One region of the Altererythrobacter arenosus genome, then DNA from elsewhere that is predicted to be linked to it. Evidence: predicted binding sites of a transcription regulator. Region 1 holds the regulator's gene; the other holds the start of a gene.
What was found. Region 1 encodes LexA, which represses DNA repair genes until DNA is damaged. Its sites were predicted from a motif close to GTTCCNCNCTTGTTCT; they were not measured.

Region 1 (15,313 bases):
GGCCGATAGCGCCCCGGGCAATTTCCGCCCAGGCCGGGTGGTTCTACGGGCGACCGTACTCGCAGCGACCCTGACCGCCATTTACGTTGGAAATTACATATATGGCTGGATCACGGTCGAGGACCTCGACATTCTATCGAGGCTCATTCGCTGAGATAGACGTACCGAGCTAATTGCGCAGGCGTTCGATCGCCTGTGCCAGCGCAACGTAAAGCTTGCCCATATCAGAGCTGAGGATCGTGACGCCAAGGGCATTGCCGTCGCGGGTCGAAAGCAGCGACCGCAGCATGGCCTCGAAGTCATGGATGTAGCGGCTGACATGCTCCCGGAAATTCTCGTCGCTCTCGTACAGATTGACGATCTCGCGGCTTTCCGAGTTGTCGAGCAGGCGTACGGCGCGGCGGGTGAAGATCCCGCGGTCGCCCTTCAGATAGGACGCCCATTCCGTATCGGTCACGTCGCGTGACATTGCCTGCATGATATCGATCGCGTTGGAATTGAGGCTGTCGGTGATGAGTGCCATGCGGCGGGCGAAATCGTGATCGACCTGCTCTTCGGCAATTTCGCGCGCGCGGGTGACGCGCTGTTCGAGATTGCCCGCAAGCTCGTTGACCTTGGCCAATTGGTCTCGCAGCTGGATCGCGATCTCCCGCCCGCGCTGCGAGGCCTTCGTCGCGGCCGCCTCGATATCTTCGATTGCAGCGCCGCTGTTCTCGCGGAGCGACCGTTGCACTGCATCGCTCGCAAGGCTTCCGATCTTCTGAGCTGCTTTGTCGACCACCTCTTCCGCATTGCTCTCGAGGAGTGTGAACGCATGGTGCGAGGCATCGAGCAGCGCCTTGATAGAGGCCTGGAGCTTCTCGCTCGTATGCGTGGTGAGCCGCTCGCTGTTCTTCTCGAGTTCGCCCAGCACTTCTTGCAGGGAACTGAGCTGCGCGAGGGCATCGCGCGAATGTTCGCCCTGCCGTGCGTGAATATTGTCGATGTGCTTGGCGACTTGCTCGACATTCCCCTGCGTCGTGATCAGGTAATTCGACAGGGCCGCGCCCCGCTTGCCGGCGTCGTCGAGCGTTTCGCGCAGCATGATTGCCCGATCCTCGAAGCCGCCCAACGTGGCGGTTGCTGCATCGATCGCCTTGGGCAGGTCGGTACCCGTCTGCCGCGCGCCCGACTGTATAATCTCGAGCAGCCTTATGCTCGAATCTGTCAGAGCTGAGAGCGCGCGCTCGGTCGCGTCGAGGTTTGCCTTCTGTCCGGCCAGGCGCCCATCGAGCTCGGTTAGGCCGCTTGAAAGTCGTGTTTCGGCTTCGCTGGCATGCGCAGAGACACTGGCAAAGAGTGTGTTGAGCTGTTCGACCTTGTCCGCGATCTCGGCACCGTGTCCCGCGAGCCGCTCGGCTTGCGCGATCTGCGCCTGCTCGCGTTCCGTAAGTGCATCGTCGAGATCGGCCATACGCTGGGCAAGCGCTTCACTGGCCTGGGTTTCGCGGGTGTCGAACTGGTCCTGACGCCGCGCGATCTCCTCGTTGAAGCGCGCGTCACGCGCGGCAAGCAAGTCATCGAAGCGGCCGGCCTCTTCATGGAGGGCGGTAACGCGGGCTTGTGCCGCGGCAAGGGCCTTGGCGTCGAGATCGTCGAGGTTGGCGATAACTTCGACAATCTCTTCGTGTAGCCGGTCCTTCGCCTGGCGCAGGGCCGCAAAGGCATGGTCTTCTGCCTCGCGCAGCTTGGCCGAGAGGGTTTCGCCTTCGCCACGCAACGCGCCCAGTCGCGCGCGGAGCGAGGTCAGGCTCTTGTCTTCCTCTGCAGCAAACTCGTCGCGCAAGTCGTTGAGACCGCTCCGCAACTCGTCGGCACGGTGGCGCATGGCAGCAAGCGCATCGATCTCACGGCTGTCGAGATCGACCCTGAAATCCTCGCTCTTCTCCTTGAGCGCGTCGAACCGCTCGGTGGCGATCCCGTCGAGTCGGTTTACCTGTTCCTCGAAGGCAGTGATTGTCGTTTCGACCTTGGCGCTGAGCGCGTCGACCTGTTTGCCGCTGGCGAGACCGAATTGGTTCAGTCGCTCAAACCCAGCGACCAATTTTTCGAGTTGTTCGTGTGCGGTGCGGCCGGCGTTACCGACCTGGTTGGAAACATCCTTTGCAGAGTTGGAGATGACAGGTAGATCATCCCGAAGTTTCTGCATATTTTCCAAAGCCGTAGTGCTGACACTTGCAATCGAATCAACTTGCGCGCCGTTGCTGTGAATCAGCGATTGCAGCTCGCTCGCATGGGTAGAAATGCGCTCGCTCGCCACTCGGCCCAGGGATTCGAGGTCGCGCGACTGCGCGCCGAGAAATTCTCGCGCCAGGCTGAGTTCTCGATTGACGATCACCAGCCGCCCTTCGAGCGCCTGGGATTCGCGGGCGAGGGCGGCTGCGGCATCTGCGAAACGCACTGCTTCGCGCCGGCTGTGCCGCATGGCCAGCAGCCATACCGAAACGATCAACAGGACCGGCACCGACCAGTTGATAATCCATCCGACCCATTGCTGGGCGGTCCCACCGGCAAGTATCTCGTCGCGAAACGCCCAACCGAAAAAGCCGGTCCAACCAACGAGGGCCAGGAGAGCTACAGAGGGCAGGATCCAGCCGCGATGGCTCCGCACGGAATCATCCTCGGTGTCCTCGACCCAATCCTCCTGCCACTCCTCGTCGAGGGCGAGCGTATCGTCCGCCAGACCCTCTACAGCGGTGCCCTGCGCTTCCTGAGCGCCCTCGGGCCCAACGGCCCGGATGTGAGATCCCCCGGTCATATTATGGAATCTAACATGTTTCTGGCCGTGTTAAACCCTGCTTTAACCCTGTTGGTATTATTGCGGCTCAATGGCTTACGAAAGCGGAGCACTGGATGCCACTCTGGCGGCTGCAGCGGGCGAGGATCGCGCGCTGATCGCGGAGTTGCGCAGCGCCTTTATCGACAGTGCGCAAAAGCAGGTCGAACTGCTCAAGCGGGCACGCTGCGACGGCAACTGGCACGTGGCTGCGATGCGTCTCAAGGGATTGGCTGCCTCGTTTCATGCCAGCAATCTCTATGACCTCGCGGAAGAAGCCCTGGTTGCCGCTCCGGGCGAACCGACCGTAGTGCGCAAGATCGAAAGCGCGCTGGCCGAATTCGGCCCCTCGATCGACACTTAAGCCCGACTTTCCGTCGCTTCACAGCTTGGCAGCAGCCGATTGCTCGGCATAGTGTGATCTCTGCCTTCGGAGATCCCCGTCCTTGCGTATCGCGCTTCTTTCAGCCCTCGAAAATGCCGACAACGGCAAACCACGTGCGTTTCTAATGATCGGGGGAAGATCGCTGATCGCCTGGCAGGCCGATCTCGCGCTGCGGCTTGGCTGCGAAAGGGTGGTCTGCCTGGCGAGGGGGCTGGTTCCAGAGCTGATCGAACTACAACGCGAGATCGAGGCGCGAGGCCGCCAATTCCAGATCATCAGGGGGCCCTTGCAGCTAGTCGGCCTCACATCGGCTGATAACGAGCTATTGGTCTTGGCGGATGGTCTCGTGATCGATCCGGAACTGGCCGACAGCATCGTCGGCAAGGGCAGGGGAGTGGCTGCCCTTCCGGCCGATGAGGGGATCGCAGCAGGCTTCGAACGGATCGACGCTGACCGCTCGTGGGGCGGAATATTGGTCGCGCGTGGGCAAATTGTCGAACGGCTAGCTGACATGCCGCCCGATATCGACACCGTCTCCTTGCTTCTGCGTTTGGCCTTGCAGGCCGGGACACAGGTGGTTCTGCTGGAAAAGCAAAAGCTTGCCTCTGGTGAGTTGATCCTTGCGAAGGGCGAGGCAGCGCTTGAGAAGCGCGAGACCGCCCTGCTTGACCGGGCCGCGCAATCGAACCCGTGGACGGCGCCGGGTCTGGCTCTCGCCAATCGACTGGCGCGGCGCTTCTCGCCCAAAGGCCTCGATCGGGGTCCCATTGCCGGCCTCGTCGCGGGCGGCATTGCGGGATTGGCCGCAATTGGCCTCGCCGCGACCGATTACCCGTTCCCAGCACTGATTCTGGTTGCTCTCGCCAGTTTCTCCCTGCGGCTTTCCGCGGCCTTCAAGGCGCTCGCCAGCCGTCTTCGTGGGATAGGCGGAAGTTCGAAACACCTGTTTTGGAACAATGCATTAGTGGACGTACTTCTGACGGTTGTTCTGGTGCTTCCCACAACAGCGCCGATGATCCCCCGGCGCCTGTTTCTTCCGCTGATCCTGATCGGTCTGTTGAGATTGGGGGCACGGCACCCAAACCGGCGGATTTCCGCCCTTTTCTCCGATCGTATCCTCCTGGCGCTGGTGCTTGCCCCTGCCGCGTGGTTTGGCGTTTTGACCCAAGCGATGGCGGTCTTGAGCCTGCTGATCTTGGCCGTGCTGCTCGGCAGCGGGCGCCAATCTCAGATAACAGGCGGTTAACCCTATAGGGTTATGAGCAAAGGATGAGCGAAACCTCGGCGGACATCTCGAACGCGACGAAGGTCGAGGCGCTGTTTCGCAGCGATCTCGAGCAGGGTGATCGCGCCCTCGCCGGCGTTGCTCCGGTCCTGAGTTACCTGCTCGCCAACTCCGCACAATCGCTGATCACCGACGATCTTCTTGCCCGGATGCGCGGAATGCTCGCCGACATTTCCGGTCAGCTGATGCGTATCGAAGCCGATGCGGCCGCGCCGCTGCCCCCGTCGGCGCAGGGAGATGCCGCGCAGGATCGCCTGATCGAAAGGCTCGCGTCGGACAGCACAATCCTGAGCCACTGCTTCGCGATGGCGGCCGAGGCCCAGTTGAGCGAGGAGCTCGAGCAGCGATTGGGGATAGACCAGGTGCTTACCCCGCTAATGCAGGAATTGATCGCCTCCGACGACGCGAAGACCGCAGAACTGGCGATGGCGGCCATGTCTGCGCAGGCCCGCTTCGTGCAGGCGCGACGTCGAATGGGGCTCTCGCTGGGCGATCTTCCGGCCGATCTTTTCGACCAATTGTGTTCGGCATGGAGCGACATCGCCAATCGTTCCGCTGCAGCCACCCGGGCCAAGGGCGAGGCCATGCTTCGCGCCAGCTACGACGAAAGCGCTGGTCGCGCAGCTCTCCTAACGCGCCTGGTGGGCGCGATCGGCGGAGGGGCGCAGGCCGCATTGGCGATCGAGCACGGGGGCGTCGCGCTCTTCACCACGGCGCTCGGAAGGCTGAGCCGGCAACCGCGTGAGCTTGCCGTGCTGTCTTGTCACGCCTCGCAATCGTCCCGGCTCGCGCTGGGCTTGCGAGCCGCTGGTTTGTCGACCGAGCGGGTCGTGCAGCAAGTGCTCCAGCTTCATCCGGAATTCGCGTTTCCGGCGAATTTTGGCGAACTGAGCGCCGAACGAGCCCGCGAATTGCTGCGTGAATCGCGCAACGGGGCTGGTAAGTAGCGCCATGGCATCGAACTCCCACCTTCTCGCGGCACGCGGCGTTACTGATGCTGAGGATCGCTTGCTGGAAGCGGATCCCCCGCTTGCCGAGCTGCAGGAACGCTGTGGTGGTACAATCCCGGGCATCCTGGCAGTGCCGGAACTCCTCGATCTGGTGCGGCAGGGGCGCCAAATGGGCCTGCGCCTTGCACGCGAATTCTCTGCCTTCGATGGTGTCGGGAAAGTCAGCGGCTTTGTGAGGATCAACCCGATTACCGATGACGATGGCGCCGTTTGCGAATTGCTGGTCGAAAACTGGCAGCGTGACGCCGTTCCTGCCGAGGATTCGCGCGATGCGGCCGCACGACTCGATGCGATCGATCGCGCGACCGCCGAACTTACCGCCAGGCTGGATGCCAGCCAGCGACTTCTGACGGTCGAGACGCAGGCGAGCGATCTTGGTATGCTGGCGGCCTCGATGCGGGCCGCGCCGGGCAAGCTGTGGAACGAGTATCTGGAACTGATTGGCATCGCGCACCAGCATCCGCTGCATTGGCGGCTGCTCGATGGTGCAGACTGCGTGGTCGAGGGATCGGATCGGCAGTGGAATGCACGGCTGCTCCCGATTGGCGGCACGAGCCAGGAGCCCCACGGATTCGAGCTTCTCCTGTCGGCTCGGCATCCGCTTGATCCTGAGGGGGGTAAGAGCCAAGCGAGCGCTGAGCCTTCGCCGCAAGGTCTTATTGGCGACGCTCTGGCACCCGCACTCCGCCAACCCGTGGCGCGCATCATTGCGAATGCCGAGACGATCAAGGCGAAGCTCGCGGGCCCATTGCGACCCGAATACAGCGATTATGCTGCCGATATTTCGGCTGCCGGACAGCATCTCGCGGGCTTGCTCGACGATCTTGCAGACCTGGAGGTAGTCGAGGCGGAAGGTTTCACTGTCGCCAAGGACCGGATCGACCTTGCCGATGCTTCACGGAGAGCCGCTGGCATCCTCGGCGTCCGGGCGCGCGACAAGGAAATTGCGGTCATCTTGCCCGACGAGGACGAAAACATGCTCGCAACTGGGGAGTTTCGCCGCGTGTTGCAGGTGCTCCTCAACCTCATCGGTAACGCGATCAACTATTCGCCTGAGAGAAGCTCGATATCGGTCGCAGTGGCGCGGGACATGCTGGGCCGCTCAACGGTAAGCGTTGCCGATGAGGGCCCCGGAATCTCGCCCGAACATCGCGCGCGCGTGTTCGACAAGTTTGAACGCCTCGGACGCGACGGCGACGGTGGATCAGGGCTCGGCCTTTATATTGCCCAGCGTCTGGCAGTGGCGATGGACGGCGAACTTCTCATCGAAAGCGAGGCTGGCGAAGGAACGACCTTCACGCTCGTCTTGCCTCCCGCCGACTAGCCTTTCAGTCGGCCGGAGAACCACAGCAGCAGGCCTCCGACAACAATGGTAATGGCGCCGTTCACCGCCCAACTGCGATCAGCCAACATGAAGCTTTCTGCTGGCCACATGACGATGCCGAGGCCCTGGAGGGTCCAGAGTCCGCCGGCCAGGACCAAGGCTACGCCGAGAACCTGGCACAGCAGGCGGAGAATCTTGCGCCCCACGGATCAGCGCTCGCCGACGTGCACGTAATCGCGCTGGGTCGGACCGGTATAGAGCTGGCGCGGGCGACCGATGACTTGGCCTGGATCGGAGATCATTTCGTTCCACTGGGCGACCCAACCAACGGTGCGGGCGAGGGCAAACAGCGCGGTAAACATCGTGGTGGGGAAGCCGATCGCCGAGAGGATGATCCCTGAGTAGAAGTCCACGTTAGGGAACAGCTTCTTCTCGATGAAATAATCATCGTTCAGCGCGAGCTCCTCGAGCCGCAATGCGGTCTCGAACAGGGGATCATTGACCTTGAGAGCATCGAAAACTTCGCGCACGGTTTTCTGCATCACGGCCGCACGGGGGTCGTAGTTCTTGTAGACTCGGTGTCCGAAGCCCATCAGACGGAACGGGTCGTTCTTGTCCTTGGCGCGATCGATATAGTGCGGAATCTTGTCGGGCGTGCCGATCTCCCGCAGCATGTTGAGCGCAGCCTCGTTGGCACCGCCGTGGGCCGGTCCCCACAGGCAGGCAATACCGGCAGCGATACAGGCGAAGGGATTGGCGCCCGAAGATCCGGCGAGGCGCACGGTTGAGGTCGACGCATTCTGTTCATGGTCGGCGTGGAGGATGAAAATCCGGTCCATCGCCCGTTCGACCTCCGGGACTACCTCGTAAGCCTCGGCCGGGACGCCGAAAGTCATCCGGAGGAAGTTGCCGGTGTAGCTCAGCGAATTGTCGGGGTACATGAAGGGCTGACCGACGGCATATTTGTAGGCCATGGCAGCAATGGTCGGCATTTTCGCAATCAGGCGATGGCTCGAGATCTTGCGATGTTCGGGATCGGAGATGTCGGTCGAGTCGTGGTAGAACGCCGACAGCGCGCCGACCACGCCGCACATCACTGCCATCGGGTGCGCGTCGCGGCGGAAACCGCGGTAAAGCACCGAAAGCTGTTCGTGCAGCATCGTATGGCGACTGATGGTGTAGGTGAAGTCGTCGAGTTCTTCCTGCAGCGGCAGCTCGCCGTTTAGCAGCAGGTAGGCAACCTCCATGAACGAGGAATGTTCGGCCAACTGGCCGATCGGATAGCCGCGATGGAGCAGCACGCCTTCGTCACCGTCGATGTAGGTGAGGGCGCTCTCGCACGAAGCGGTCGACTTGTAGCCGGGATCGTAGGTGAAGGCGCCGGTCTGTCCGTAAAGCTTGCGGATGTCGACGACGTCAGGACCGACACTGCCTTGCAGTACCGGAAGATCGTAAGTTTCGCCGCCCAGTTCCAACCTAGCTTGATTGTCCGCCAACGTCTTTCTCCTTAATTCAATTGCCCACGCTCAGCCTGCCGACGCGGCTTGCGCGTCGATCCGCGCCAGCGCCTCATCCCGCCCCAGAAGGACCAGAACATCGAAAATACCGGGCGAGGTCGTCGTCCCGGTAAGGGCTGCACGCATGGGCTGCGCGAGCTTGCCGAGACCCAGTTCGAGCTCCTCGGCGATTGCTTTGGTAGTGGCTTCGAGAGCCTCGATTGTCCAGCTATTTTCGGCCTTGAGGCGGTCGGAAACGAGGCCCAGGCGGGCGCGCGCTTCATCATCGAGCAGTTGAGCCGCCTTCTCGGTCATTTCGAGCGGACGACGTTGGAACAGGAAGGCTGCGCCTTCGGCCAACTCGTTGAGATTGCGGGCGCGGGTCTTGAGCACCGGCATTGCGCTGGCGAGCAGTTTTTCGTCAACCTCGGCTTCGATCCGGGGGGCCACCAATGCCGCGAGCCGCGCGTTATCTGCCTCGCGAATGTAATTGCCGTTGAGATGCTCAAGCTTCTTCAGATCGAAGCGGGAAGGGCTCTTCCCCACGCCGTCGATGTCGAACAGCTCGATCGCTTCTTCGCGCGTGATTTCTTCACGATCGCCATAACCCCAGCCCAGTCGCAGGAGGTAGTTAAACAGCGCCTCGGGCAGGATGCCCATCTCGTCACGATATTCTTCCACCCCAAGCGCGCCGTGACGCTTCGAGAGCTTGGCGCCGTCGTTTCCGTGGATCAGCGGAACATGGGCGTAGGCCGGGATTGGCCAACCACCTTCGATCGCCTGCATTGCATGATAGATCGGCAGTTGGCGGAAAGCATTGTTGAGATGATCGTCTCCGCGGATGACATGGGTCACGCCCATGTCGTGATCGTCGACCACGACCGCCAGCATATAGGTGGGCGTGCCGTCCGCGCGCAGAATGATGTAATCGTCGAGTTCTTCGTTGCGGACTGTCACCGAGCCCTGGACCAAGTCTTCGATCGTGGTCTCGCCCGACTGCGGGGTCTTGATGCGCACGACGAAAGGAGCGCCTTCGGGAGTTTCAGCTGGATCTCGATCGCGCCAACGACCATCATAGCGCATGGGCTGCTTGTTGGCGCGCTGCTGGGCGCGCATTTCCTCGAGCTCTTCGGGCGTAGCGAAGCATTTGTATGCGAGACCTGCATCAAGCAGCTTATGGGCTACCTCGGCGTGCCGCTCGGCGCGTTGCGCCTGGAAAACGGTGTCGTCGTCGAAATCGAGTCCTAGCCAGTCGAGACCGTCAAGGATTGCGTCAATCGCTTCCTGTGTCGAACGCTTGCGATCGGTGTCCTCGATACGAAGCAAGGTCTTGCCGCCGTGGTGACGGGCGAACAACCAGTTGAACAACGCGGTGCGCGCGCCTCCGATGTGCAGGAACCCGGTCGGCGAAGGGGCAAAGCGGGTGACGACCCCATCGGTCAGAGCTCCGCTTTTGCTTGCCATAAGTCCTTCAATCCTTTCAATAAAGCCATGGCCACACGTCACGCGCCTATGGTACCCATGGGGGATGGTGCCGATAGCGGTAATGCTGCAGTGCAGCGCAATTGGCGCAGCGCAGCGCAAATGTCCAGTGTGGCGAAGCATTTCGAGCGTTTTCTGGCTCTTGCGGGGTTCGATCGCGGGCCCTGGATAGCGGTTGCATTCGGGCTCGGGATTGTCGCCTGGTTCTTATTGAGCGAGCCGTGGCAGTGGAGTGCCGGGATCGGCGCGGGAGTAATCTGCGCGATCTTCGGCGCAACGCTCGGGAGGCCCGACGGTCATCTGCAACTTCTGCCAAGGGCGATGATTGTGGTCGGTTTGGTCTTCTCGCTCGGCATGGCGACGATCTGGGCCCGCTCGTGGATGGTCGGGGCGGAGCCGATCGAAAGGCCTGCTGTGATCACGCTCCAGGGCCATGTGCTTGAGCGGCAGGACCAGCCGGCAGAGTCGCGGGTCAGGCTGGTTCTGGCAATCCGCGACGCCGAAGCAGGTGTGGCGCGAAAGATCCGCGTAAACGTTCCAGCCGAGGATATTGGCGAAGGCATGTCCGAGGGAGCTGTTCTCCGCCTGCGGACCCGGCTGATGCCGCCAGCAGCGCCAATGTTGCCGGGCGGCTATGACTTTGCGCGGACGGCATGGTTTGCCGGGCTCGCGGCGACCGGGAGCGTCATCGGACCAATCGAGGTCGTCGAGCCTGCGCCGAAGCGCACAGCACTAGCGAATATTCAGCGCCGCCTGTCCGGCCATGTCCGGAGCCAGCTGGACGGGCCAGAGGGCGCCATTGCGGCCGCTTTCGCCAGCGGGGATCGCGGTGCCATCGGCCAGGCTGACGAGGATGCGATGCGCGATGCAGGGTTGACGCATCTCCTCTCGATCAGCGGGCTCCATGTCAGCGCGGTCATCGCGGCAGCCTATGTCCTGGCGATCAGGTTGCTGGCCTTGTGGCCAGCACTGGTGTTGCGAATACGCCTGCCGGTGGCCGCTGCGGGCATCGCTGCTCTTGCCGGTATTGGATACACCTTGCTGACCGGATCGCAGGTGCCGACTGTGCGTAGCTGTATCGCGGCCTTGCTGGTCCTCGGCGCGGTGGCATTGGGTCGAGATGCGCTCTCGCTGCGAATGGTGGCGGTCGCCGCAGTCTGTGTGATGATTCTCTGGCCGGAATCGATCGTCGGCCCAAGCTTCCAGATGAGCTTTGCCGCGGTCATCGCCATCGTTGCGCTGCATAACTCGGCTCCGGTGAAGCGCTTTCTGGCGCCGCGAGAGGAAGCCAGGGTTATTTGGTTCGCACGCCGCAGCGTGATGTTGCTTGTCACGGGATTGGTGATCGAGATCGCGCTGATGCCGATCGTTCTGTTCCATTTCCATCGCGCCGGAGTCTACGGCGCGCTGGCCAACGTGATCGCGATTCCGCTCGTTACCTTCGTGTCCATGCCGCTGATCGCGCTGGCTCTTGTGCTGGACATCGTTGGAGCAGGAGCGCCGGCGTGGTGGCTGGTGGGACATTCGCTCGACCTGCTCTTGTGGTTGGCGCATGTAACCGCCTCCCAACCGGGCGCGGTGAAGCTGATGCCGCAAATGAGCGATGGCACCTTTACACTGTTCGTCGCCGGGGGCCTCTGGATTGGACTGTGGAGCGGACGCGCCAGGCTTTTGGGACTGATCCCGGCGGGCTTCGCGACGATCCTGCTTCTGCTTACGCCGGTCCCTGATGTCCTGATCTCCAGCGACGGGAGGCATGTGGGGATCACCACGCAAGACGGCCGTTTACTGAGTCTGCGCGACAGTCGATCGGATTACGCCCTCGAGAACCTGATGGAGTTGGCGGGTGTCGAAGCGGAGCCGATTCCGCTGGAGGATTGGCCGACGGCGGGTTGTACCAGCGAATTCTGTGTCCTCTCGCTTGAGCGGGGAGGCAAGACCTGGTCCCTACTCATGGCGCGCAATCGCGTGCGGGTAGAGGAACGTGCGCTGGCCGCTGCCTGCGAGCGGGCCGATATCGTTATCGCAGATCGCTGGCTGCCGTCATCATGCCGTCCGCAGTGGCTCAAGGCCGATGCGCGCTTTCTTGAGCGCTCGGGCGGTTTGTCGCTCGATCTGGAGAATGGAACGATCACCAGCGTCGCCTTGAGCCAAGGCAAACATGGCTGGTGGCGCGGCGCCGATTAGCGGTTGAGGCCAACGGGCCAGATCAGTGATAGCGGCGCAAGAGCCCCGCGAGCTTGCCCTGCACGACCACTTCGTGCGGATCGTAGACCTGCGGATCGTACATGCCGTTGGCCGGATCTAGCCGGATCTTGCCGTTCTCGCGCCGCAAATACTTGAGCGTCGCTTCCTCATTGCGGACCAGTGCGACCACGATCTCGCCGTCTCGCGCCGTATCGGTCCGTCGCACCAGCGCGAAGTCGCCGTCGAAAATTCCGGCCTCGATCATCGAGTCGCCCGAAACTTCGAGCGCGTAATGCTCGCCCGGCCCAAGCAGCGCCGCAGGTACCGGCATCGAGGACTGCCCCTCGATCGCCTCGATAGGCGCGCCGGCCGCGATCCGGCCATGCAACGGCACTTCGATGATGTCGTTGGCCGGTTCGCGTGCAACCGCCTTGGTGGCCAAAGCCATGGTGATAGCGTCATTGGCGGGCATGGGGCGCTTGGCTGCCGGCGTCACATCCTCAGGCTGCTTGATAACCTCGAGAGCGCGCGCTCGATTGGGCAAGCGGCGAATGAAACCGCGCTCTTCCAGAGCGGATATCAGGCGATGGACGCCCGACTTGCTTTTCAGGTCGAGCGCATCCTTCATCTCTTCAAAAGAGGGCGAAATGCCCGTCTCTTCGAGCTTCTGCTGAATGAAGCGGATCAACTCGTGCTGCTTTGCCGTCAGCATGGCGAAAATCTCCCTTGGTCGCCCATTGTCGCCGGTTATTTCGCGCACCGATAAGGTGAACGAATGTGGAACAATTAGGAAACGATTTTCAGCAAGTCAAGCTATTCAGCCATTTTCCAACAGGTAGCATTCGACCGCTTCACCTGCGGATATGGGCGAAGCATCGATACCGCGAGCAATCAGACAATTGCTCGCAGCGAGAGCAGCCAGTGCCGAGGAATCCTGCGAATCGGCCGGTGTCACCGAAAGCCCGTCCCAAGACCCGCGAATGAATTCCTGCCGCGAACCACCGGCCGGAAGACTGCAACCTGCCTTCAGCGTAACCAGCCGCGGAAGAGTTTCGGCCGCACCCATGGCCGCCCTGACGCTGGGCAGAACGAACAGGAACGCGGTGACGAAGCTCGACACCGGGTTGCCGGGAAGGCCGAAGATGAGCTGATTCTCGCGCTGTGCGATGAGCAACGGCTTGCCAGGCTTCATCGCCACCTTCCAGAAATCGAGCGATGCGCCCCATTCCTCCAGTGCAGGGCGGATGAGGTCATGATCGCCGACCGAGGCGCCGCCGCTGGTGATCACGAAATCGGCTCTTTCGGCACTCGCAAACGCATCGACCAACGCCTGGCGATCGTCGGGGACGGGCCCGATGCGTTCCACGCGGCACCCCATCCGGGCGAGCAGGGTTGTTAGCATGGCGCCATTCGAGGCAGGGATCTGGTGCGGAGCGCAATCTTCCGGGGTCACCGAAAGTTCATCACCACTATCGATCACTGCGACCAGCGGAGCCTCATGTACGGGCAGGGTGGAGTGACCGGCGGTAATTGCGAGCGCCACCTGGGCAGCGCCGATCCGAGATCCGGCACCAAGCACCAGATCGCCTTCGGAAAAATCGAATCCGCAAGTGCGGACGTGTTTGCCGCGACCGGGCATGTCCTCGGTACAGCGAAGATGATCTCCGGTGCGTTCGGCGTTCTCCTGAATGAGCACCCGATCGGCTCCAGCGGGCATGTGCGCGCCGGTCGAAATTCTCACCGCCTGACCATCGATCAATGCGCTGCCAAAGGGGGCGCCCGCGCGACTTTCTCCGATCACGGTCCAGGGTCCGTCGCCCACTATCGCGTAGCCATCCATGGCAGACAGGTCGGCGGGCGGCTGGGTGCGGCGAGCATGGAGGTCTGAAGCGAGGTAGCGCCCGGCGGCCGCCGCCGCATCGAGCTCCACCACCGGCATCTTGGGTGCGAGGGCGAGGGCGCGCGCCTGCGCCTCCGCAACGCTGAGCATGGCGCTCAAGGGCGTGCCTCCGCTTGCCAATGGCCGGACTTCCCGCCGAGCTTTTCGAGCAAGCGAACCTCCTCGATCACCATCCCTTTATCGAGAGCCTTGGCCATGTCGTAGATTGTGAGAAGCGCCACCGTGGCTGCGACCATGGCTTCCATCTCTACCCCGGTTCTGGCCGTGAGCGAGGCGGTGGCGGTGACGCGCACGCCGCCTTCCTCGAAGGCGAAATCAACAGTTACTGCGTCGAGTCCCAGCGGATGACAGAGCGGGATCAGGTCTGAAGTCTTCTTCGCCGCCATGATCGCCGCAATGCGCGCGGTGCCGAGCACGTCGCCCTTGGGAGCATCACCAGCCTTGATCGCGGCGAGCGCGGCATCGCTCATGCGGATAAAACCCCCGGACACCGCCTTGCGAAGCGTTTCGGGTTTGGCGCCGACGTCCACCATGTGCGCGGCTCCACTGTCATCGAGGTGGGTCAATTTGCTCATTCGCTTGCTCATCACCGGTTCGCTCAAATCCTACTGGATGGAACACATGGAACACAGTCAAAGAGAAGGAAACCGCCAAGTTTCGACCACGGAAAATCTGAAGGGCGACAGCAGGCGAGTGCGCGGAGACATCTGGGCATGATGGCACGCCTCGCGGCAGTAGGACAGGTCAGCCGTGCAACAGCGCCTTGGTAGCAGCAGATACATCAGCTTGCCGCATGAGGCTTTCCCCGACGAGGAAGCTGCGCACTCCGTTGCGTGCCAGCCTCTCGCAATCGGCATGCGAATTGATACCGCTCTCGCCGACAAGCAACGCACCTTCAGGGGCGAGAGGAGCTAGTCGCTCGGTAGTTGCCAGATCGGTCGTGAATGTTTTGAGATCGCGATTATTGACCCCGATCAGACGTGAGTTGAGCCGCGCGGCGCGTTCCATCTCTGCCTCGTCATGGACTTCGACCAGCACATCCATTCCGCGTTCCAGCGCGGCCGCCTCGATCTCCAGCATCTGTGCATCGTCAAGCGCCGCGACGATGATGAGAATGGCATCTGCACCGATACTGCGGGCTTCGGCGACTTGCCACGGATCGATCATGAAATCCTTGCGCAGCACCGGAAGATCGCAGGCAGCCCGCGCCTCGATCAGAAAGTCCTCGTGCCCCTGAAAATAGGGCGCGTCGGTAAGGACCGAGAGGCAGGCTGCACCGCCCGCTTCGTAGGCACGCGCATGATCCGCTGGATGAAAATCGGCACGAATGAGCCCTTTGGACGGAGAAGCCTTCTTGATCTCGGCAATCAACCCATACCGGGCTGCGCTCGCTGCGCGCAGGGCGGATTCGAATCCACGCGGTGCGGTC
Region 2 (15,313 bases), 1.3 Mb from region 1:
CCGCACCGTGGTGACCAGTCCTCATAAGGTCTACGGGCCCGACAGCAACGACCTCGCCCTGCAGCTACGCAAGGCCGGGATCTCGAAGGTCGTTCTGGCCGGCATGTCGTCCAACCTTTGCACCGAATCCCATATGCGCTCGCTGATCGAGGCTGGCTTTGAGGTGATGGTTGTGACCGATGCGACCGCCGGCGCGATTACGCCGCACTACGATGGTTACGCCGCCTCGCTGGTCAACTTCCGCATGATCGCCAGCGCGGTCGACAACACCGAGAACACATTGAAGGCGATCAGGGCCGCTTACGCCAACCGATAAGGCCTCCAACCCCAGGCTGGAGCTCTCTCCCCCCGTCCTGCTCCAGCCAACTGGACGGTGGCCGCGCAAGCCATCCCCCGACCCCTCCCGGCTCTCGCGGTCGCCGTCCTCTCTTAAACCTCACCCCCAATGCCGACCCCAAGGAGAATGACAATGCCAAACACCCCTAAGCAAATCGCCCTCGCCATCGCCGTTGCGATCGGCGCAGCAGTGCCGGCGTCCGCAGCCGACGAATACAATGTCACCAGCGGCTACACGCTCGACGGCGCAGGGCTCGGCGTCCACGGCGTCGACCCGGTTGCGCTCAGCACGCTCAATGCGGTAGCCGAGGGCGATGCGAAGTACGCCGTCGTGCACGATGGTGTCGCGTACTACTTCGCCTCGGAAGTGACCGCCGAACGCTTCAAGTCCGATCCGGTCAAGTACCTGCCGCAATATGGCGGCTTCTGCGCCTACGCGGTTGCACTCGGCCGCAAGCTCGACGGCGATCCGCGCTACGCCGATATCGTCGATGGCAAGCTCTACCTCTTCGTCAACGCAGCTATCTTCGAGAAGTACCTGGCCGACAAGGACAACACTTTGAGGAAGGCCGAACAGCAGTGGCCGACAATCAAGCACACTGCCGTCGAGGAACTCTGACCCTCGAGCGCTGAGCTGCCCCCATCTCAGCCCTCCCCGCGGGGCGCGGCCCGTCCCACCCTCTCCACGCCGCGCCCCGCATTTTCCCTTCAAACCGAGTACCCTTCATGTCGCACAGCAAACCGATCATCGCCCCGCCCTTCACCGCCGCAACCGCCGCCGCCAAGGTCCAGGCCGCCGAAGATGCCTGGAACACGCGCGATCCCGACCGGGTCGCGCTCGCCTACACCGAGGACAGCGAGTGGCGGAACCGCGCCACCTTCCTCAAGGGCCGCGAGCAAATCCGCGCCTTCCTGGCCGACAAGTGGAGCCGCGAGCTCGACTACGTCCTCAGGAAACAGCTCTGGGCTTTCACCGACAACCGCATTGCAGTGCGGTTCGAATACGAGTGGCACGACGAAGCGGGGCAGTGGTTCCGCAGCCACGGCAACGAGATGTGGGAATTCGACGCGGCCGGCCTGATGCGCCAGCGCTTCGCCAGCGTGAACGACGAACCGATCGACGAGGCCGATCGCCGCTTCAAGTAAATCCAGCCAAGAGGAGAGCCCCATGCCCCGCGCCTTTGCCGAACTGACCTTCACCCCCAACGTCCGCGCCATGCAGGAAAAACAGGGTAGCGCCGACAGCTATGCCAGGTTCCTCGCCCCGGAAGTCTCGGGCGGCGACATCTTCACCGCGCGCGAGGCGGCATTCATCAGCCAGCGCGACGGATTTTACCAGGCGACCGTGTCGGAGACTGGCTGGCCCTACCTCCAGTTTCGCGGCGGGCCGCGCGGCTTCCTCAAGCTGCTCGACGCCAAGCACCTCGCCTATGCCGACTTTCGCGGCAACCGCCAGTACCTCAGCGTCGGCAACCTCCAGGCGAACGAGCGCATCGCGCTGTTCCTGATGGACTACCCCAACCGCCGCCGGCTCAAGATCCTCGGCACGGTCGAGCTGGTCGAGGCGGCGGACGATCCGGCGCTGGTCGCAAGCCTGCACGATCCCGAATACGACGCCGTGCCCGAGCGCGCCTTCGTCATCACGCTGGCGGCGTTCGACTGGAACTGCCCGCAGCACATCCCCCAGCGCTTCACCGCCGAGGAGCTCGCCGCGCTCGCCTGACGCGGCGGGCGCGCCTCAGCAGTCGCGTTTCTCGAAATAGCGCCCGTTCGAGTTGCGCCCGCGCTCGATCTTGCAGCTGCCGTCGGTGATCTCTTCCTTCCAGCTGCCGTCGGCCTTTTCCTCGTATTTGTGCTCGCGGTCGCCGCGCTTCCATTCGCGCTTGTACTCGCGGCCCTTGCGCTCTTCCTTCTCGATCTCGCGCCCGTCGTCATAGACATAGGACCACTCGCGCGGCCCCTTGCGCTCGTATTTCTCGTTATGATCGGCGGCGGCGGGCGTGGCGAGGACAGCGGCGGCGCCGGCGGCGAGCAGCGCAAGGCGAAGGGGATGGGTCATGAAAGGCGCTCCTGGTTCGTCGGCAGAGGTCGCACGGCGAGGCTGAACGCGCGCTGATTGGCCGGGCAAATCCTACAGGATGGAACACTTGGAACACGGTCCAGGGTCAGAAACGCGCTTTTTGTCACCCTGGGTGCGCAAAGTGTCACTCTCGGGCGCAAAGCGTGACCCTGGCGCGCGCGAGGTGTGACCCGGAGCGCAGAAAGCGTGACCCTGCGCGGGGCGGAGTGTGACCTGCGGAACGTGGGACTGTGTGGGTTGGAACTGATGGCATGCGGCGCAGGATACCGCGCCTCCGGCCCAGTAGGAAAGCGTGCAAGGCTTGCCAATTCCGTTACGGCAGCCTAGAGGCGCGCTCCCGATTCACCGCTTCGCCCATGTTTGCGGAGCCTGCCACGAGGAGGCACGGATATGCTTGCACTGCTGCTGCCACCCGGCCGGCGAGAGGCGTTCTGCGCGAAGCACGCGCACGCCCGCATCACCCCTTTTCCCATCACGCTACGCGCCTGATCCGATCCGGGAGGCGCGCCGCGCGCCATCCCGATGAAGGACAGGCACCATGTATTTGCGTTTTGTAAGTCCGGTTGCTCCGGGCGGATACACCGTCACGCGCTCGCACGTCGCGCCCGGCCTGTTCCGGCCGGCGTACGGCCTGTGGTGCCAGCACCGCGATGCGCCGAGCCCGGCGCTGATCGGTATCCGGCGCGAAATCGACTGGTTCGAGGATAACCTCCCCGTGCCGCGGCGCCTCGGCGTGAAGGCGAAGGGGCGCTGGTATAGCGACGGGGTCTGCTGGTTCCGCGACAGCGCGCGCGAGATGTTGGCGCACGCCTACACGCTCGCGGCGCTGATCGAGGAATGCGGTGTGCGGATCGACCGGGTGCGTTCGCGCGATCCCGGCCAGATCCTCTACCGCGACGACTGGCAGGTCGTGGCGATGCCCGAGCGGTATCGCGAGATCCGGAGCATCCCGCCCCCGGTGGGCCTGTCGTCATTCATCTGGCGATGGGTCTGCCGGGGGATAGGAGAAACGTCGCGATTGGCGATGATCCGGCGCGCAGCGCCGCAAGGGCGACCGCCCGTCGCGCCGAATGGCGCGGAAGCCTAAGCGAGCGGACGTGAGCGCCGGCGCTTGAGGCCAAAAAATAGGAGACGAACAATGCCAAAGCATATCGACTACGAGAACGAGCCCAGCTTTCGAGCGGACGAGCAAACGCCGTAAGGGCTTCCCGTCAGAGACGCGCGTGAAGCGCGGGCTGCGCAGCATCAAGGGCGGAGAGGTTGAGCTGCTCGAGAAACTCGGGCGGAACGACCCATGCCCATGCGGTTCAGGGACAAAATTTCAAGAAGTGCTGTATGCGCTCGGGCCGGTATGATGGCTCCGAGCGGCGCGACTATTGGCGGTGAGCAATCTTCATTCGTCATTCCCGCGAACGCGGGAACCCAGGGCGGCCCGGCAGGGAATTTATCTTCTCGCTGGGCCGCCGTTGATCTTGAGCCTGTCGAAGGGCGCGGGGGTAACGGCAGGGTCGGCTGTTAGGAAAAACCGCTGCTCCATTTCCATCTGCTGCTGGAGTTCGAACAATTGCTCGGCACTGTCCGAACCCGATGCCTCAAGCTCCTTGATCGGCACGGCGTTGTCAGCGGCAGGGTCATCGGCCAGCGCGGGAGCGGCGAGCAACAATGCAGCAGTTGGCATGAGAATCTTCACGGGCCTCTCCTATTGATGGGAGGGATACTATTGGAGCGAGGATGGATCCAAATAACTCGATCTACGTCCTAACTGCTGAAATTCACCTTTCGCCGAACAAGTCGAGCGTAGACGCCGAACCAGGTGAATATCTTGCATCGATGATTATATGTTTGAGCTCGAATGGAAGCTCATCATTCAGTTTGTCGATTTCGCCCTGAATTCCGTCGATTTTTTCGAGCTCCTTGTCATCATATACGACGACCATGAACCAACCAACGGCAACACCTTCAGCTGCAAGATAGGTCGGCAGCTGGGCACGTAGGCCGCTCCAGAACTTTGTGTTCCTAGCGAGTTTAACCTCAATTAGCGTGCGCTTTTCAAACCCATTCGAAAGTTTAAAATCGACTGGACCCCGGCCAATATTTGCCTCGCGGGATACGTCAATTCCGTTAAGCCGACAGGATTCGCGGACCACGCCCAAGAACAGTCGCTGAGAAGCATCCTCCCGTCTCGCTGTTCCGTCATCATTCCAGAGGAGCCGCCAACCACCCTGATTTCCAACGTAGTTCTCAAACATGGACAGAAGTTCCCGAACAAACTCTTGGAAACTTTCTTCGTCGACAAAGCCTACTTTGGGGTTGTTGCTATCGACCCATTCTTTTGCGGCCTTGTACCATTGTACAAAACCTCGAGGGTCTCCCTCGAAGTCATATGCTTGACCACCTATCCTCTCTTGAGTCGCAATATAGCGCTCCCGCAATTGCGGTGCTTCGAGAGCTATCTTGACAATCTCTTCCTTTGGCATCTGGCCTACAACGTGACTGCCATAGAGTTCTGCCAACTCTGCCCCTTCATTCTCACGACAGTAACGCCAAAAATCCTGATGGTTGAGTGTCGGGAAAGGACGAAGGTATCTCTTGGGGACCAAGATTACCGGTTTCTGCATATCAGGATTGACTGGCAGAGCGTATTCGCCCGCAAGCCACAATTTCCTGTCGAGGTCGAAACGCGCCTTTTCGTATTCAAATATCTCGGTAGGAACCCCAAGGTCCTTTGCTATACGTTGGGTATACGCAGCAAAACGATGGAGCAGCATGCGGAGAGTTGCGTCGCTAATCCTATCAGGACCTATTCCATATCCAAAAATCTGGACCTCTTCGAAATGAGAGAGATTCTCTGCACCACGCTCAATCGCAGTCCAGATCGCACCAGCAATTTGAGCCGCGATATCTCTCCCAGATCCCGCACCCTTGGTGCCTTTGGCGGTGAGACCGAGACAAGCTTCTTCGAACTCGGGAAACGAAAGGCGCGCCAACGCACGGCGATATGGGGCAGAACCGATGTCGCCGCCACTCCGAGCAACGTCCTCGAAAATGCTCGCAAAGAAAGCGACTATCTCATCGTGCGAACCTACGAACTCTTCGCGCTCGTTTCCGTAGATAAGAAACGGATCGACAAAAAGTTCAGTGTCCAGATTTAGAAATAGATCAAACCATTCTGAGTCAGAGCAATCTCCTAGGTTGAAGTAGTCAGAGAATTGCATCTAATAGAGTTAGCACTTTTACTCTGCCGCCTCAACTCACTCCGCCGCTTGCGCACCCTCGCCAGCCGCACCAGCGCCGCCTTCATCGCCGAACATGTCGGGACCGTCGTCGACCGCCTCTTCCTCGTTCGCGGCCTTGGCCTTCTGGCGCTTGTCGAAGCTCGACCAGACGGTGTTCCAGTCGCCCTTGGTCGCGCCCTTCGAATATTCGGTCGCGCGCTGTTCGAAGAAGTTGGCGTGCTCCACGCCGTTGAGCAGCGGGGCGAGCCAGGGCAGCGGGTGATCGTCGATCATGTAGATCGGCTGCAGGCCGAGCTGGCCGAGCCGCCAGTCGGCGATATAGCGGATATACTTCTTGATTTCCTTGGGCGTCATCCCGCTGACGGGGCCCATCTCGAAGGCGAGATCGATGAAGTTGTCTTCCAGCCGCACCGACTTCTGGCAGATGTCGATGATGTCTTCCTTCACCGCCTTGCTGTAGCAGTCGCGCTCGCGCACGAATTCGTGGAACAGCCGCACAATGCCCTCGCAGTGGAGGCTCTCGTCGCGGACCGACCAGCTGACGATCTGGCCCATGCCCTTCATCTTGTTGAAGCGCGGGAAGTTCATCAGCATGGCGAAGCTGGCGAACAGCTGCATCCCCTCGGTGAAGCCGCCGAACACGGCGAGCGTGCGGGCGATATCCTCGTCCGTGTCGACGCCGAACAGCTGCAGGTAATCGTGCTTGTCCTTCATTTCCTCATATTCGAGGAAGGCGGAATATTCGCTTTCGGGCATGCCGATCGTGTCGAGCAAATGGCTGTAGGCCGCGATATGCACCGTCTCCATATTGGAGAAGGCGGTGAGCATCATCTTGATCTCGGTCGGCTTGAACACGCGGCCATACTTGTCGTGGTAGCAATCCTGCACCTCGACATCGGCCTGGGTGAAGAAGCGGAAGATCTGCGTCAGCAGGTTGCGCTCGTGCTCGGTGATCTTCTGCGCCCAGTCGCGGCAGTCCTCGCCCAGCGGGACTTCCTCGGGCATCCAGTGGATCTGCTGCTGGCGCTTCCAGAACTCGTAAGCCCAGGGGTATTCAAAGGGTTTGTAGGTCTTGCGGGCTTCGAGCAACGACATCTTGTGGTCCTTCTGGATTGCGCGTGAGGGACCAGCATATGAATCACACGCGTGATTCGATAGCAAGGCCGTAACTAATATAGGGTCTTATCCACCAATTTGACCCCCCGCCCCGGTTACTTCCAGAACCAGCGATCTTTCGCCCGGCGCGCGGCGCGCTCGCGCCACATGCGGATATAGAGCCACAGGCCCGAGAAGGCGAAGAACAGCAGCGCGAAACCCGACAGGATCGAGATCGCCTGGCCGACCGGGCCAAAGGTCTCGCCCGAGTGGAGGTGGTGGAAGAAGCTGACCCAGGCGCGCGGGCCGGTCTCGGGGCGCGGGGGCGAGCAGCGCCATCCCTCGGGGCATGCGAAGCCGGGCGGGGGTTCCTGCGCGGCGAGTTCGGCTACGCTGGGCTCGGCGACGGGCCACAGCGCCGCCCAATGGCTCAGCAGGCCCGTCGCGGCGATGAACAGGATGAAGACTCCGAAGAAGACCGAGAGCCAGCGGTGCCATTTGCGCATGGATGCACTTTCTTTTTGCGATTGATTTGCATTTGCAAATACACCGCTGCACGCGGATCGCAAGTGCCGAATTGTCGCGGACTGCGTCTGATGCGCGCCGGGCCCGATGCCTGCCTGCAAAGAAAGAGACCCCGGCGGCCTTGCCTTCCCCGGGCAAGGTCTCGTCGGGGCCGTAAGTCCAGGGGTAATAACACCCCCCTCCGCGTGGAATTGAGCCAGTTTTGGCGGCGCGGCACAAGCCCCCGGCGGGCCACTTATGCCCGATTTCGTCAACGTTTTGAGTGGCAGCAGGCTGGGATGCCCCGGTGAAACAGGCGCTTGGATGGTTAAGGCGGCGGTTACGCTGCGCTAATCGCCCTTTAAACCCTGCCGACTAGTTTGCGCAGCCTATGGGAGCCGCGACGATTCAGGCCGAAAACATGGGCAAGGCAGCCGCGGTCGACGACATCGTCCGCGAAGGGCTGCCCGAAAGCCAATGGCCGCAGGACATTCGCGCCTTCTACAAGCGCACCGTCGCGCGGCGCATCCTGGAAGAAGGGCGCTTCCTGCTGATCCTCGGCATGCTGATCTGCCTTGCGACCCTCGCCGTCGACGCCCTGGTCATGCCCGAGCGGCTGCAATACGGCGCGCAGACGCGGATCCTGGCGGTGGCGCCGCTCACGCTCCTCGGGCTCCTCGCGGTTGCCCAAAGGTGGCCACGCACCGCGGCCTTTGCGGTCGGCGGTTCGATGACCGCCTTCGCGATGCTGATGCTGCATCTCACCAATTTCCAGCCGGCCGAGATCGCCTCGCGCTATATCCTCGGCATCGCGTTGCTGCCCGGGATCGCGATGCTGATCCTGCCCTTTCCGCTGCGCGGACTGGTCCAGTTCGGCCTCGCCTATTCGGCAGCGTTCCTGTGCGTGCTCTCGTTCGACATCCCGGGTGGCGTCGGCGCCAACCTCGATGTGCTGGCCATGCTCGCGACCGGCCTGTTCGGGACGTATCAGATCGTCCTGCGGCACGAGGGACTGCGCCAGCGCAACTTCCTCCTCGACCTGCGCGGACGGCTCACCCGCGAGGAGCTGTTCGAGGCCAACCGCCGGCTCCGCCATCTCTCCGAGCGCGACCCGCTCACCAGCCTGCCCAATCGCCGCCATTTCGAACGGACGTTCGAGGAGCGGTTCGACAGCGCGGCAGAGGGACAGGAGGGCCGGATCGCCCTGATGATGATCGACCTCGATAACTTCAAGCGGTTCAACGACCGCCACGGCCACCAGGCCGGGGACCAGTGCCTGAAGCTGGTCGGGCATGCGATCGACTGCGTCATGCGCAAGCACGAGGCGACCTTCGCGCGCTATGGGGGGGAGGAGTTCATCCTGGCCATGCGCGAGGAAAAGCCGGGCGATGCCGAGCAGGTCGCGCAGCGAATCTGCAACGCGGTGGCGGGGCTACCCGGGCGGGTCGGCGGCGAGCCGCTGATCACCACCAGCGTCGGTGTCGCGACCGCACCGCCCGAATTTGCCCTGGGGCTCGACGACCTGATCGAGATGGCGGATGCGGCGCTCTATGCGGCAAAGCACGCGGGCCGCAATCGTTACGAACTGGTCGAGGCAGGTGGAGCGAGCGACCGGCTCTGCGCCTGATCGGCCTACCGCGTCAAAGAACCCTGATCGCGCCCAGATCCGGCCAGATCACGCACACGACGACAAACGCCAGCACCGGCGTGGCAACGGTCGCTGCGGCGAACAGTGGAAACATGGCTTCGCTGATCTTGCCGCTTCGCCGCCATTGAATGAACAGCACGAGTTCCACCAAGGCTGCGAACGCAAACAGAAACGGCACCAAAAAGCCAAGCGTCATTGGGAGGCCCCCCATCCCCAAACCAGATCGGCGCTCCATAGCGCGGGCATCGCCGCAACGCCAATAGCCAGTTTTGCAGGACGGGGTTTCAGCAGATGCGGCGAAGGGGCCCGTAGGGAGAAACCGCAATCTCGGCAGGCGGCTCCACGCCTTCCGTCTTGGCGGGCTGCACGCTCTGCGGCGCGGCGGCAGGCGGTTTGCCGTTGAGCAATTGCTCGAGCAGGGCGGGCGAAAGCGGCCGGGCAAAGGACACCCCGACATCGGAATCCTCACGCCAGCGCACGTAACAGGCATAGGGTCCGGACCCGCTGATCATCAGATTGACCGGCATTCCAGGGAACAGCGAGGCGTCGGCATCGCGGAACCGGCATCCGCCCTCGGTCAGATCGCATACGACGATTTCGAGCAGCCTGCCCTGGTTGGTGCAGCACTGCCCGCCAATATCCGTCCGCTTGCGTTCGACTTTGCGCGTTCTCATCCTTGCTCGGCCTAAAAGGAGTTCGGTTTCTCGGTCATGCACATGAATTCCTAAGGCGGCGTTAAGGGTGTTCTGCGTGGTTTTGTAAAAATTTGGCCGGAGAAGCGCGCTGCTTCCCCGGCCCTCTATTTCCGTGCCTTGCGGCAAACGGTTGCTGGCAAGCCTACTGGCAGGCGAGGCATTCCTCGTAATCGGTCTGTTCGCCCGCTCCGGCGGACAGTTCGAACTTGGTCGCGTCCTTGGTGTTGTCGGCTTCGACCCCGCCCGCGAATCCGGCGCGCTGCACCGACTTCGAGCGCAGGTAGTAGAGCGACTTGATGCCCTTCTCCCACGCCTGGAAGTGCAGCATCATCAGGTCCCACTTGTCGACATCGGCCGGGATGAACAGGTTCAGCGACTGCGCCTGGTCGATATAGGGCGCGCGGTCGGCGGCGAATTCGAGCAGCCAGCGCTGGTCGATTTCGAAGCTGGTCTTGAAGGTCGCCTTCTCTTCCGGCGTCAGGAAGTCGAGGTGCTGGACCGAGCCGCCCTTTTCGAGGATCGAGTTCCACACATTGGTCGAATCCTTCGACTTCTCGCGCAGGACCTTCTCGAGATAGGGGTTCTTGACGATGAAGCTGCCCGACAGCGTCTTGTGCGTGTAGATATTGGCCGGGATCGGCTCGATACAGGCCGATGCGCCGCCGCAGATGATGCTGATCGAAGCGGTCGGCGCGATCGCCATCTTGCAGCTGAAGCGCTCCATCGCGCCCATTTCCTCGGCATCCGGACAGGCGCCGCGTTCCTGCGCCAGCAGCATCGAGGCTTCCGAAGCCTTGCCCTGGATATGCTTGAACATCTTGAGGTTCCAGACCTTCGCCATCGGGCTTTCGAAACCGATGCCCTTCTGCTGGAGGAAGGAGTGGAAACCCATCACGCCGAGGCCGACCGAGCGTTCGCGCGCGGCGGAATATTTGGCGCGGGCCATCTCGTCGGGGGCGCGGTCGATATAGTCCTGCAGGACGTTGTCGAGGAAGCGCATGACGTCCTCGATGAAGGTCTTGTCGGTGCCCCACTCGTCCCACTTTTCGAGGTTGAGCGAGGAGAGGCAGCACACCGCCGTGCGATCGTTGCCGAGGTGATCGCGGCCGGTAGGCAGGGTGATTTCGGCGCACAGGTTCGAAGTCGAAACCTTGAGGCCCAGCTCGCGGTGATGCTTGGGCATCATCCGGTTCACGGTATCGGAGAAGACGATATAGGGCTCGCCCGTGGCAAGGCGGGTTTCGACCAGCTTCTGGAACAGCGAGCGCGCGTTGACCGTGCCGCGCACGCTACCATCCTTGGGCGACTTGAGATCGAAGTCGTCACCATTGCGCACCGCTTCCATGAATTCGTCGCTGACGAGCACACCATGGTGGAGGTTGAGCGCCTTGCGGTTGAAGTCGCCGCTTGGCTTGCGGATCTCGAGGAACTCCTCGATCTCCGGGTGCGAGATATCGATGTAGCAGGCGGCCGAACCGCGCCGCAGCGAACCCTGCGAAATCGCCAGCGTCAGCGAATCCATCACCCGCACGAAGGGGATGATGCCGCTGGTCTTGCCGTTGAGGCCGACCGGCTCGCCGATGCCGCGGACATTGCCCCAATAGGTGCCGATGCCGCCGCCCTTCGAGGCGAGCCACACGTTCTCGTTCCAGGTATTGACGATGCCGTCGAGGCTGTCCTCGACGCTGTTGAGATAGCAGCTGATCGGCAGGCCGCGATTGGTGCCGCCGTTCGAGAGGACAGGCGTGGCCGGCATGAACCACAGCTTGGAGATGTAGTCGTAGAGCCGCTGCGCATGGTCGGCATCGTCGGCGTAATAATCCGCCACGCGCGCGAACAGGTCCTGGTATTTCTCACCGGGCAGCAGGTAGCGATCGGTCAGCGTCTCCTTCCCGAATTCGGTCAGGTTCGCATCGCGCGCCTCGTCGATCTGGACGTCGAAGCGACGCTCCATCACCTTCTTGCTGTCGCCATCGGCAGCCGACTTGGCCACCTCTGCCATCGCGCCGGCCAAAGCCTCGCCCGCCTTTTCGGCGACCAGCTCGTCCGAACCCTTGTCTGCTTTTTCCATCGTTACCGCCTTGGCCGTTTTGGAGGCCGACGAAGACTTGCCGCGCGGCTGTTCCGTGGTGGGTGCGGTGCTTTCCAAATCCTGCTCCAGACCCATCGCCGCTTCGTCTCCAATCCTCAATTCCATCTTGTATGCCCCGCTTTCTAGCCCCCGTGGAAGAACCGCCCCTTGTGCAGCGATGTTCCACATGTGTTCGACTCGGCGAAGTTGCCTTCACCTAGCAATTTTCGGGCAGCGACGGTGAATTAGTTTTCCCGTTTTTGCCCACAGCCCTCAGACTATTTGCGACCCGACAGACCGACTCGTTCCCCTACTCGCAGATATGGTGTCTGCGCAGCGAATAACTAGGTCTTGTAGGTGCCCCCGCGTCTGGAACCACTAGATACTGAATCAGAGCGGACTAGCGTGCAAGAGGGTTAAGCAAAATAAACCGTCGTCTTCCGCAGCTTGCGCGGACGAAATTTCATGTTGCACCGCAGCGACGCGGCGGTTTTGCTTGGCTTGCCAAATGCGCAAGCCCAAAAATGAATCCGTGAAAAAATTTTTGCGGGCAAAAGCGTTCGGCAGGGGTTGAGAATCAATCGAATCCAGCCGCGCAATATTCGAATCCGAACGCGCGCTCCCGATGCCAGCCGAACGCACCCCGGCCAGCCGGAAAGCGGCTTTTGAGGACAGCGCGGCGGGAAGGTTCAGGCCGCTGCGGCGCGCTCGCTCTCGACCGACCTGGCGTGCTCGGCGATGGTACGCGCGACCGGCTCGACCATCGCCAGCGGGAGGTCGTGACCCCATCCCGGAAAGGTCACCAGCCTCGCCTGCGGAATATGCGCCGCCGTGTCGTGGGCATGCGCCACCGGGATCAGCGGATCGTCGTCGCCATGCAGCACCAGCGTCGGCGCCTTGACCTGGCGCAGCCGTTCGCGGCGGTCGCCATCGGCCACGATCGCGCCCATCTGGCGGATGAAACCTTCGGGATAGACGCTGCGCCTGACATTGGCGCGGACGCGTTCCTCCAGCCGGCCTTCGTCCGGCGGAAAACCGGGGCTGCCGATCGCCCGCGCGACCATCTTGCCGTGCGCAACCAGCGCGTCTTCCTCCATCGAGCTCGGCCGCCGGGTCAGCGCGCGCATGGCGTGCTTGCCCGCGGGCGGGAGCCTGCGGTGCCCGGTGGTCGACATGACCGAGGTGAGGCTGCGCAGGCGTTCGGGATGGCGAATCGCGGCGTGCTGCGCGATCATTCCGCCCATCGATGCGCCCACCACATGCGCGCGCTCGACCGCGAGCGCATCGAGCACGCCGATCGCATCGTCGGCCATGTCGGACAGGCTATAGGGGGTGTTGATCGGCAGGCGCAGCCGGTCCCAGATGAGCAGCTTGAGGATCCCGGGCGACTTCACGCCGTGGAACTTGTGGCTGAGGCCGATGTCGCGATTGTCGAAGCGGATGACGCGGAAGCCATGCCCTGCCAGCTCGTCGAGCAGCTCGTCGGGCCAGAAGGTCATCTGCGCGCCGACTCCCATGATCATCAGCATGGTCGGGTCCGACGGGTTTCCGCGTTCGTCGTACTCAATGGTAATGCCGTTGGCAGTCAGTTGCGGCATGAATGGTGCGCCCTCACGTTTATCGATTTGCTGCGATTGTTCCGCAGTCTGGTCGATAAACGCGAGGGCGGCAAGTCGGGTCCCGAGGGACCGGGCGGCGGCGATCAGCCGCCTAGCACTACGACCGATGCTTCGTCATTGCCCAGCGCAAGCCGGGACGCTTCGGACCGGGCCAGCTCCTGTTCGAGGGCAGCGAATTCCTCCGGGTTCTGGGCGAAGATGATATTGGCCTGGAAAGTGCGCTGGTGCGGATTGCTGACGGGCACCTCGTCGAGATTGCGCAGGTGGCGTACCGCGCGAGCGGCAACCGTGTCGGTGCGGCGGTGGCCGGTGCTGCGATAGACCTCAAGGTCGGTCGCGCGGCCTTGCTCATCGAGCTGGAAGCGCAGTTGCACGATCCCGCTGACGGGTTCCACGCGCGCAGCCCAGACAGAATCGATCAGGCGGCGGTCGAGCGTCTGCTGGACCGACTCGGTCCAGCTTTCCATCGCCGCGGTTTCCACGAGAATGGATTGCTCGCCCGCCAGCGCCGGGACAGCGGGAGTCAGCGCCGCGAAAGCGAGTGCGGCGGCGAGGGTAGTCTTCATTGGGGGTGTCATTGGATCATCCTTGGTGTTGAAGGGATGATCGGCCAGCAGGACCAGCGTTGCCGAGCACCAGTCCCATTACTCGTGCGTTGGCGTAGTTGGTCGATCGGGAGGCGAGCCCGGCAATAAGCGGGGGTCTTGAGGTTGGGGATGGGCCCGCCTCCTGATGCTGTTTTCGCGGATCGGGCCGGATCGCTCAACGCGGCATCGGCGAACGACGGCGGATTTCCGCGAGCGGCGTTCCCGCCCGACGAACGGATATCGCCTATCGATGAATGATCGGCCGCTCGCCGATCGGCGCCTCAATCGTCGATGATGGCCCGCGCATGGCGGCTGATCTCGTCGATCAGCGCGTCGAGATCGGCGTAGGTCGTGCGGTGGTTGGTGATGCAGACGCGCAATGCGAAGCGCCCGCCAAGCAGGGTTTGCGAGGGAACGGCGAAGCCCGATTCCTGCACGCGCATCAGCAATTCCTCGTTGAGACGGTCGAGTGCGTCCTCGTCATACCCATCCGCCAGATGGCGGAAACACACGATGTTGAGCGAGGTCGGGGCCAGCCGCTCGAGATCGGGATGCGCGTCGACCTTGGCCGAAAGATATTGCGCCTGCTCGATGTTCTGCCCGATCACCGCGCCGATCCGGTCGACGCCCTGCTGCTTCATGCTCATCCAGGCCTTGAGCGCGCGGAAGCTGCGCGAAAGCTGGATGCCGCGATCGGCGAAATAGGTATTGTTGACCCCCACCCCGCGCATTGCCGGCATGAGATAGCTCGCGGAAGTGCCATAGGTCTTGTCCTGCGCGTCGCTGCTGCGCGTCAGCACGCAGCCGATCTCGTAGGGCATGTAGCCCCACTTATGGAGGTCGAAGGCGATCGAATCGGCCTGCGCCTGCGCTTCGACCAGATGCCTGTGCCGCTCGCTCCAGGCGGCGAGCGAACCGAAGGCACCGTCGACATGCAGCCAGCAGTCGAATTCGTCGGCGAGCGTGCGCAGCGCCGCGATGTCGTCCACCGCACCGGTGTTTACCGTGCCGACCGTGCCGATGATGCAGAACGGCTTGTCGCCGGCGGCGATGTCCGCCTCGATCATCGCGCGCAGCGCCGCGACGTCGACCGTGTAATCCTCGCTCGCCGGAACCGAACGAAACGCCTGCCGCCCCAACCCCATCAGCTCGCAGGCCTTGTAGATCCAGCTATGCGTCTCGCTGCCGCCATAGCAGGTGAAGCGCGGAGCCTCCGAACTCTGCAAACCCTCGGTGCGCAGGGCGAAGCCCGCCTTCTCGTTGCGCGCGACGGCCAGCCCGTTAAGATTGGCCATGGTTCCGCCGCTCACCAGGATGCCCGAAGCGTCCTGCGGATAGCCGACCAGCTGGGCGAGCCAGCGGATCACCTGCTGTTCGACATAGAGCGCCGACTGGTCGTAGCCCGCACCGTGGGCGTTCATCCCGGCCATCAGCATCTCGCC

Region 2: a site for LexA is predicted at 11,846-11,861, ahead of P7228_RS04760 (ribonucleoside-diphosphate reductase subunit alpha). Genes of this name have one in related genera too.

What each region holds. Positions count from the first base shown of each region.
Region 1 is NZ_CP121106.1:2,849,081-2,864,393, reverse strand. Features, by position in the region: gene P7228_RS14250 (DUF1467 family protein) at 1-154, shown strand, start outside; gene P7228_RS14245 (ATPase) at 170-2,797, opposite strand; gene P7228_RS14240 (Hpt domain-containing protein) at 2,868-3,179, shown strand; gene P7228_RS14235 (hypothetical protein) at 3,325-4,446, shown strand; gene P7228_RS14230 (hypothetical protein) at 4,470-5,432, shown strand; gene P7228_RS14225 (sensor histidine kinase) at 5,437-6,819, shown strand; gene P7228_RS14220 (hypothetical protein) at 6,816-7,025, opposite strand; gene P7228_RS14215 (citrate synthase) at 7,029-8,315, opposite strand; gene gltX (glutamate--tRNA ligase) at 8,346-9,779, opposite strand; gene P7228_RS14205 (ComEC/Rec2 family competence protein) at 9,900-11,984, shown strand; gene lexA (transcriptional repressor LexA) at 12,007-12,696, opposite strand; gene P7228_RS14195 (molybdopterin molybdotransferase MoeA) at 12,802-13,974, opposite strand; gene moaC (cyclic pyranopterin monophosphate synthase MoaC) at 13,980-14,459, opposite strand; gene trpC (indole-3-glycerol phosphate synthase TrpC) at 14,629-15,313, opposite strand, start outside.
Region 2 is NZ_CP121106.1:945,469-960,781, forward strand. Features, by position in the region: gene P7228_RS04695 (cysteine hydrolase family protein) at 1-316, shown strand, start outside; gene P7228_RS04700 (YHS domain-containing (seleno)protein) at 470-955, shown strand; gene P7228_RS04705 (nuclear transport factor 2 family protein) at 1,063-1,482, shown strand; gene P7228_RS04710 (pyridoxamine 5'-phosphate oxidase family protein) at 1,505-2,059, shown strand; gene P7228_RS04715 (hypothetical protein) at 2,075-2,395, opposite strand; gene P7228_RS04720 (hypothetical protein) at 2,955-3,503, shown strand; gene P7228_RS16100 (SEC-C metal-binding domain-containing protein) at 3,640-3,771, shown strand; gene P7228_RS04725 (hypothetical protein) at 3,861-4,106, opposite strand; gene P7228_RS04730 (hypothetical protein) at 4,189-5,631, opposite strand; gene P7228_RS04735 (ribonucleotide-diphosphate reductase subunit beta) at 5,668-6,747, opposite strand; gene P7228_RS04740 (PepSY domain-containing protein) at 6,864-7,526, opposite strand; gene P7228_RS04745 (GGDEF domain-containing protein) at 7,673-8,878, shown strand; gene P7228_RS04750 (hypothetical protein) at 8,892-9,095, opposite strand; gene P7228_RS04755 (PilZ domain-containing protein) at 9,184-9,573, opposite strand; gene P7228_RS04760 (ribonucleoside-diphosphate reductase subunit alpha) at 9,737-11,665, opposite strand; gene P7228_RS04765 (alpha/beta fold hydrolase) at 12,355-13,263, opposite strand; gene P7228_RS04770 (energy transducer TonB) at 13,368-13,850, opposite strand; gene P7228_RS04775 (pyridoxal phosphate-dependent decarboxylase family protein) at 14,153-15,313, opposite strand, start outside.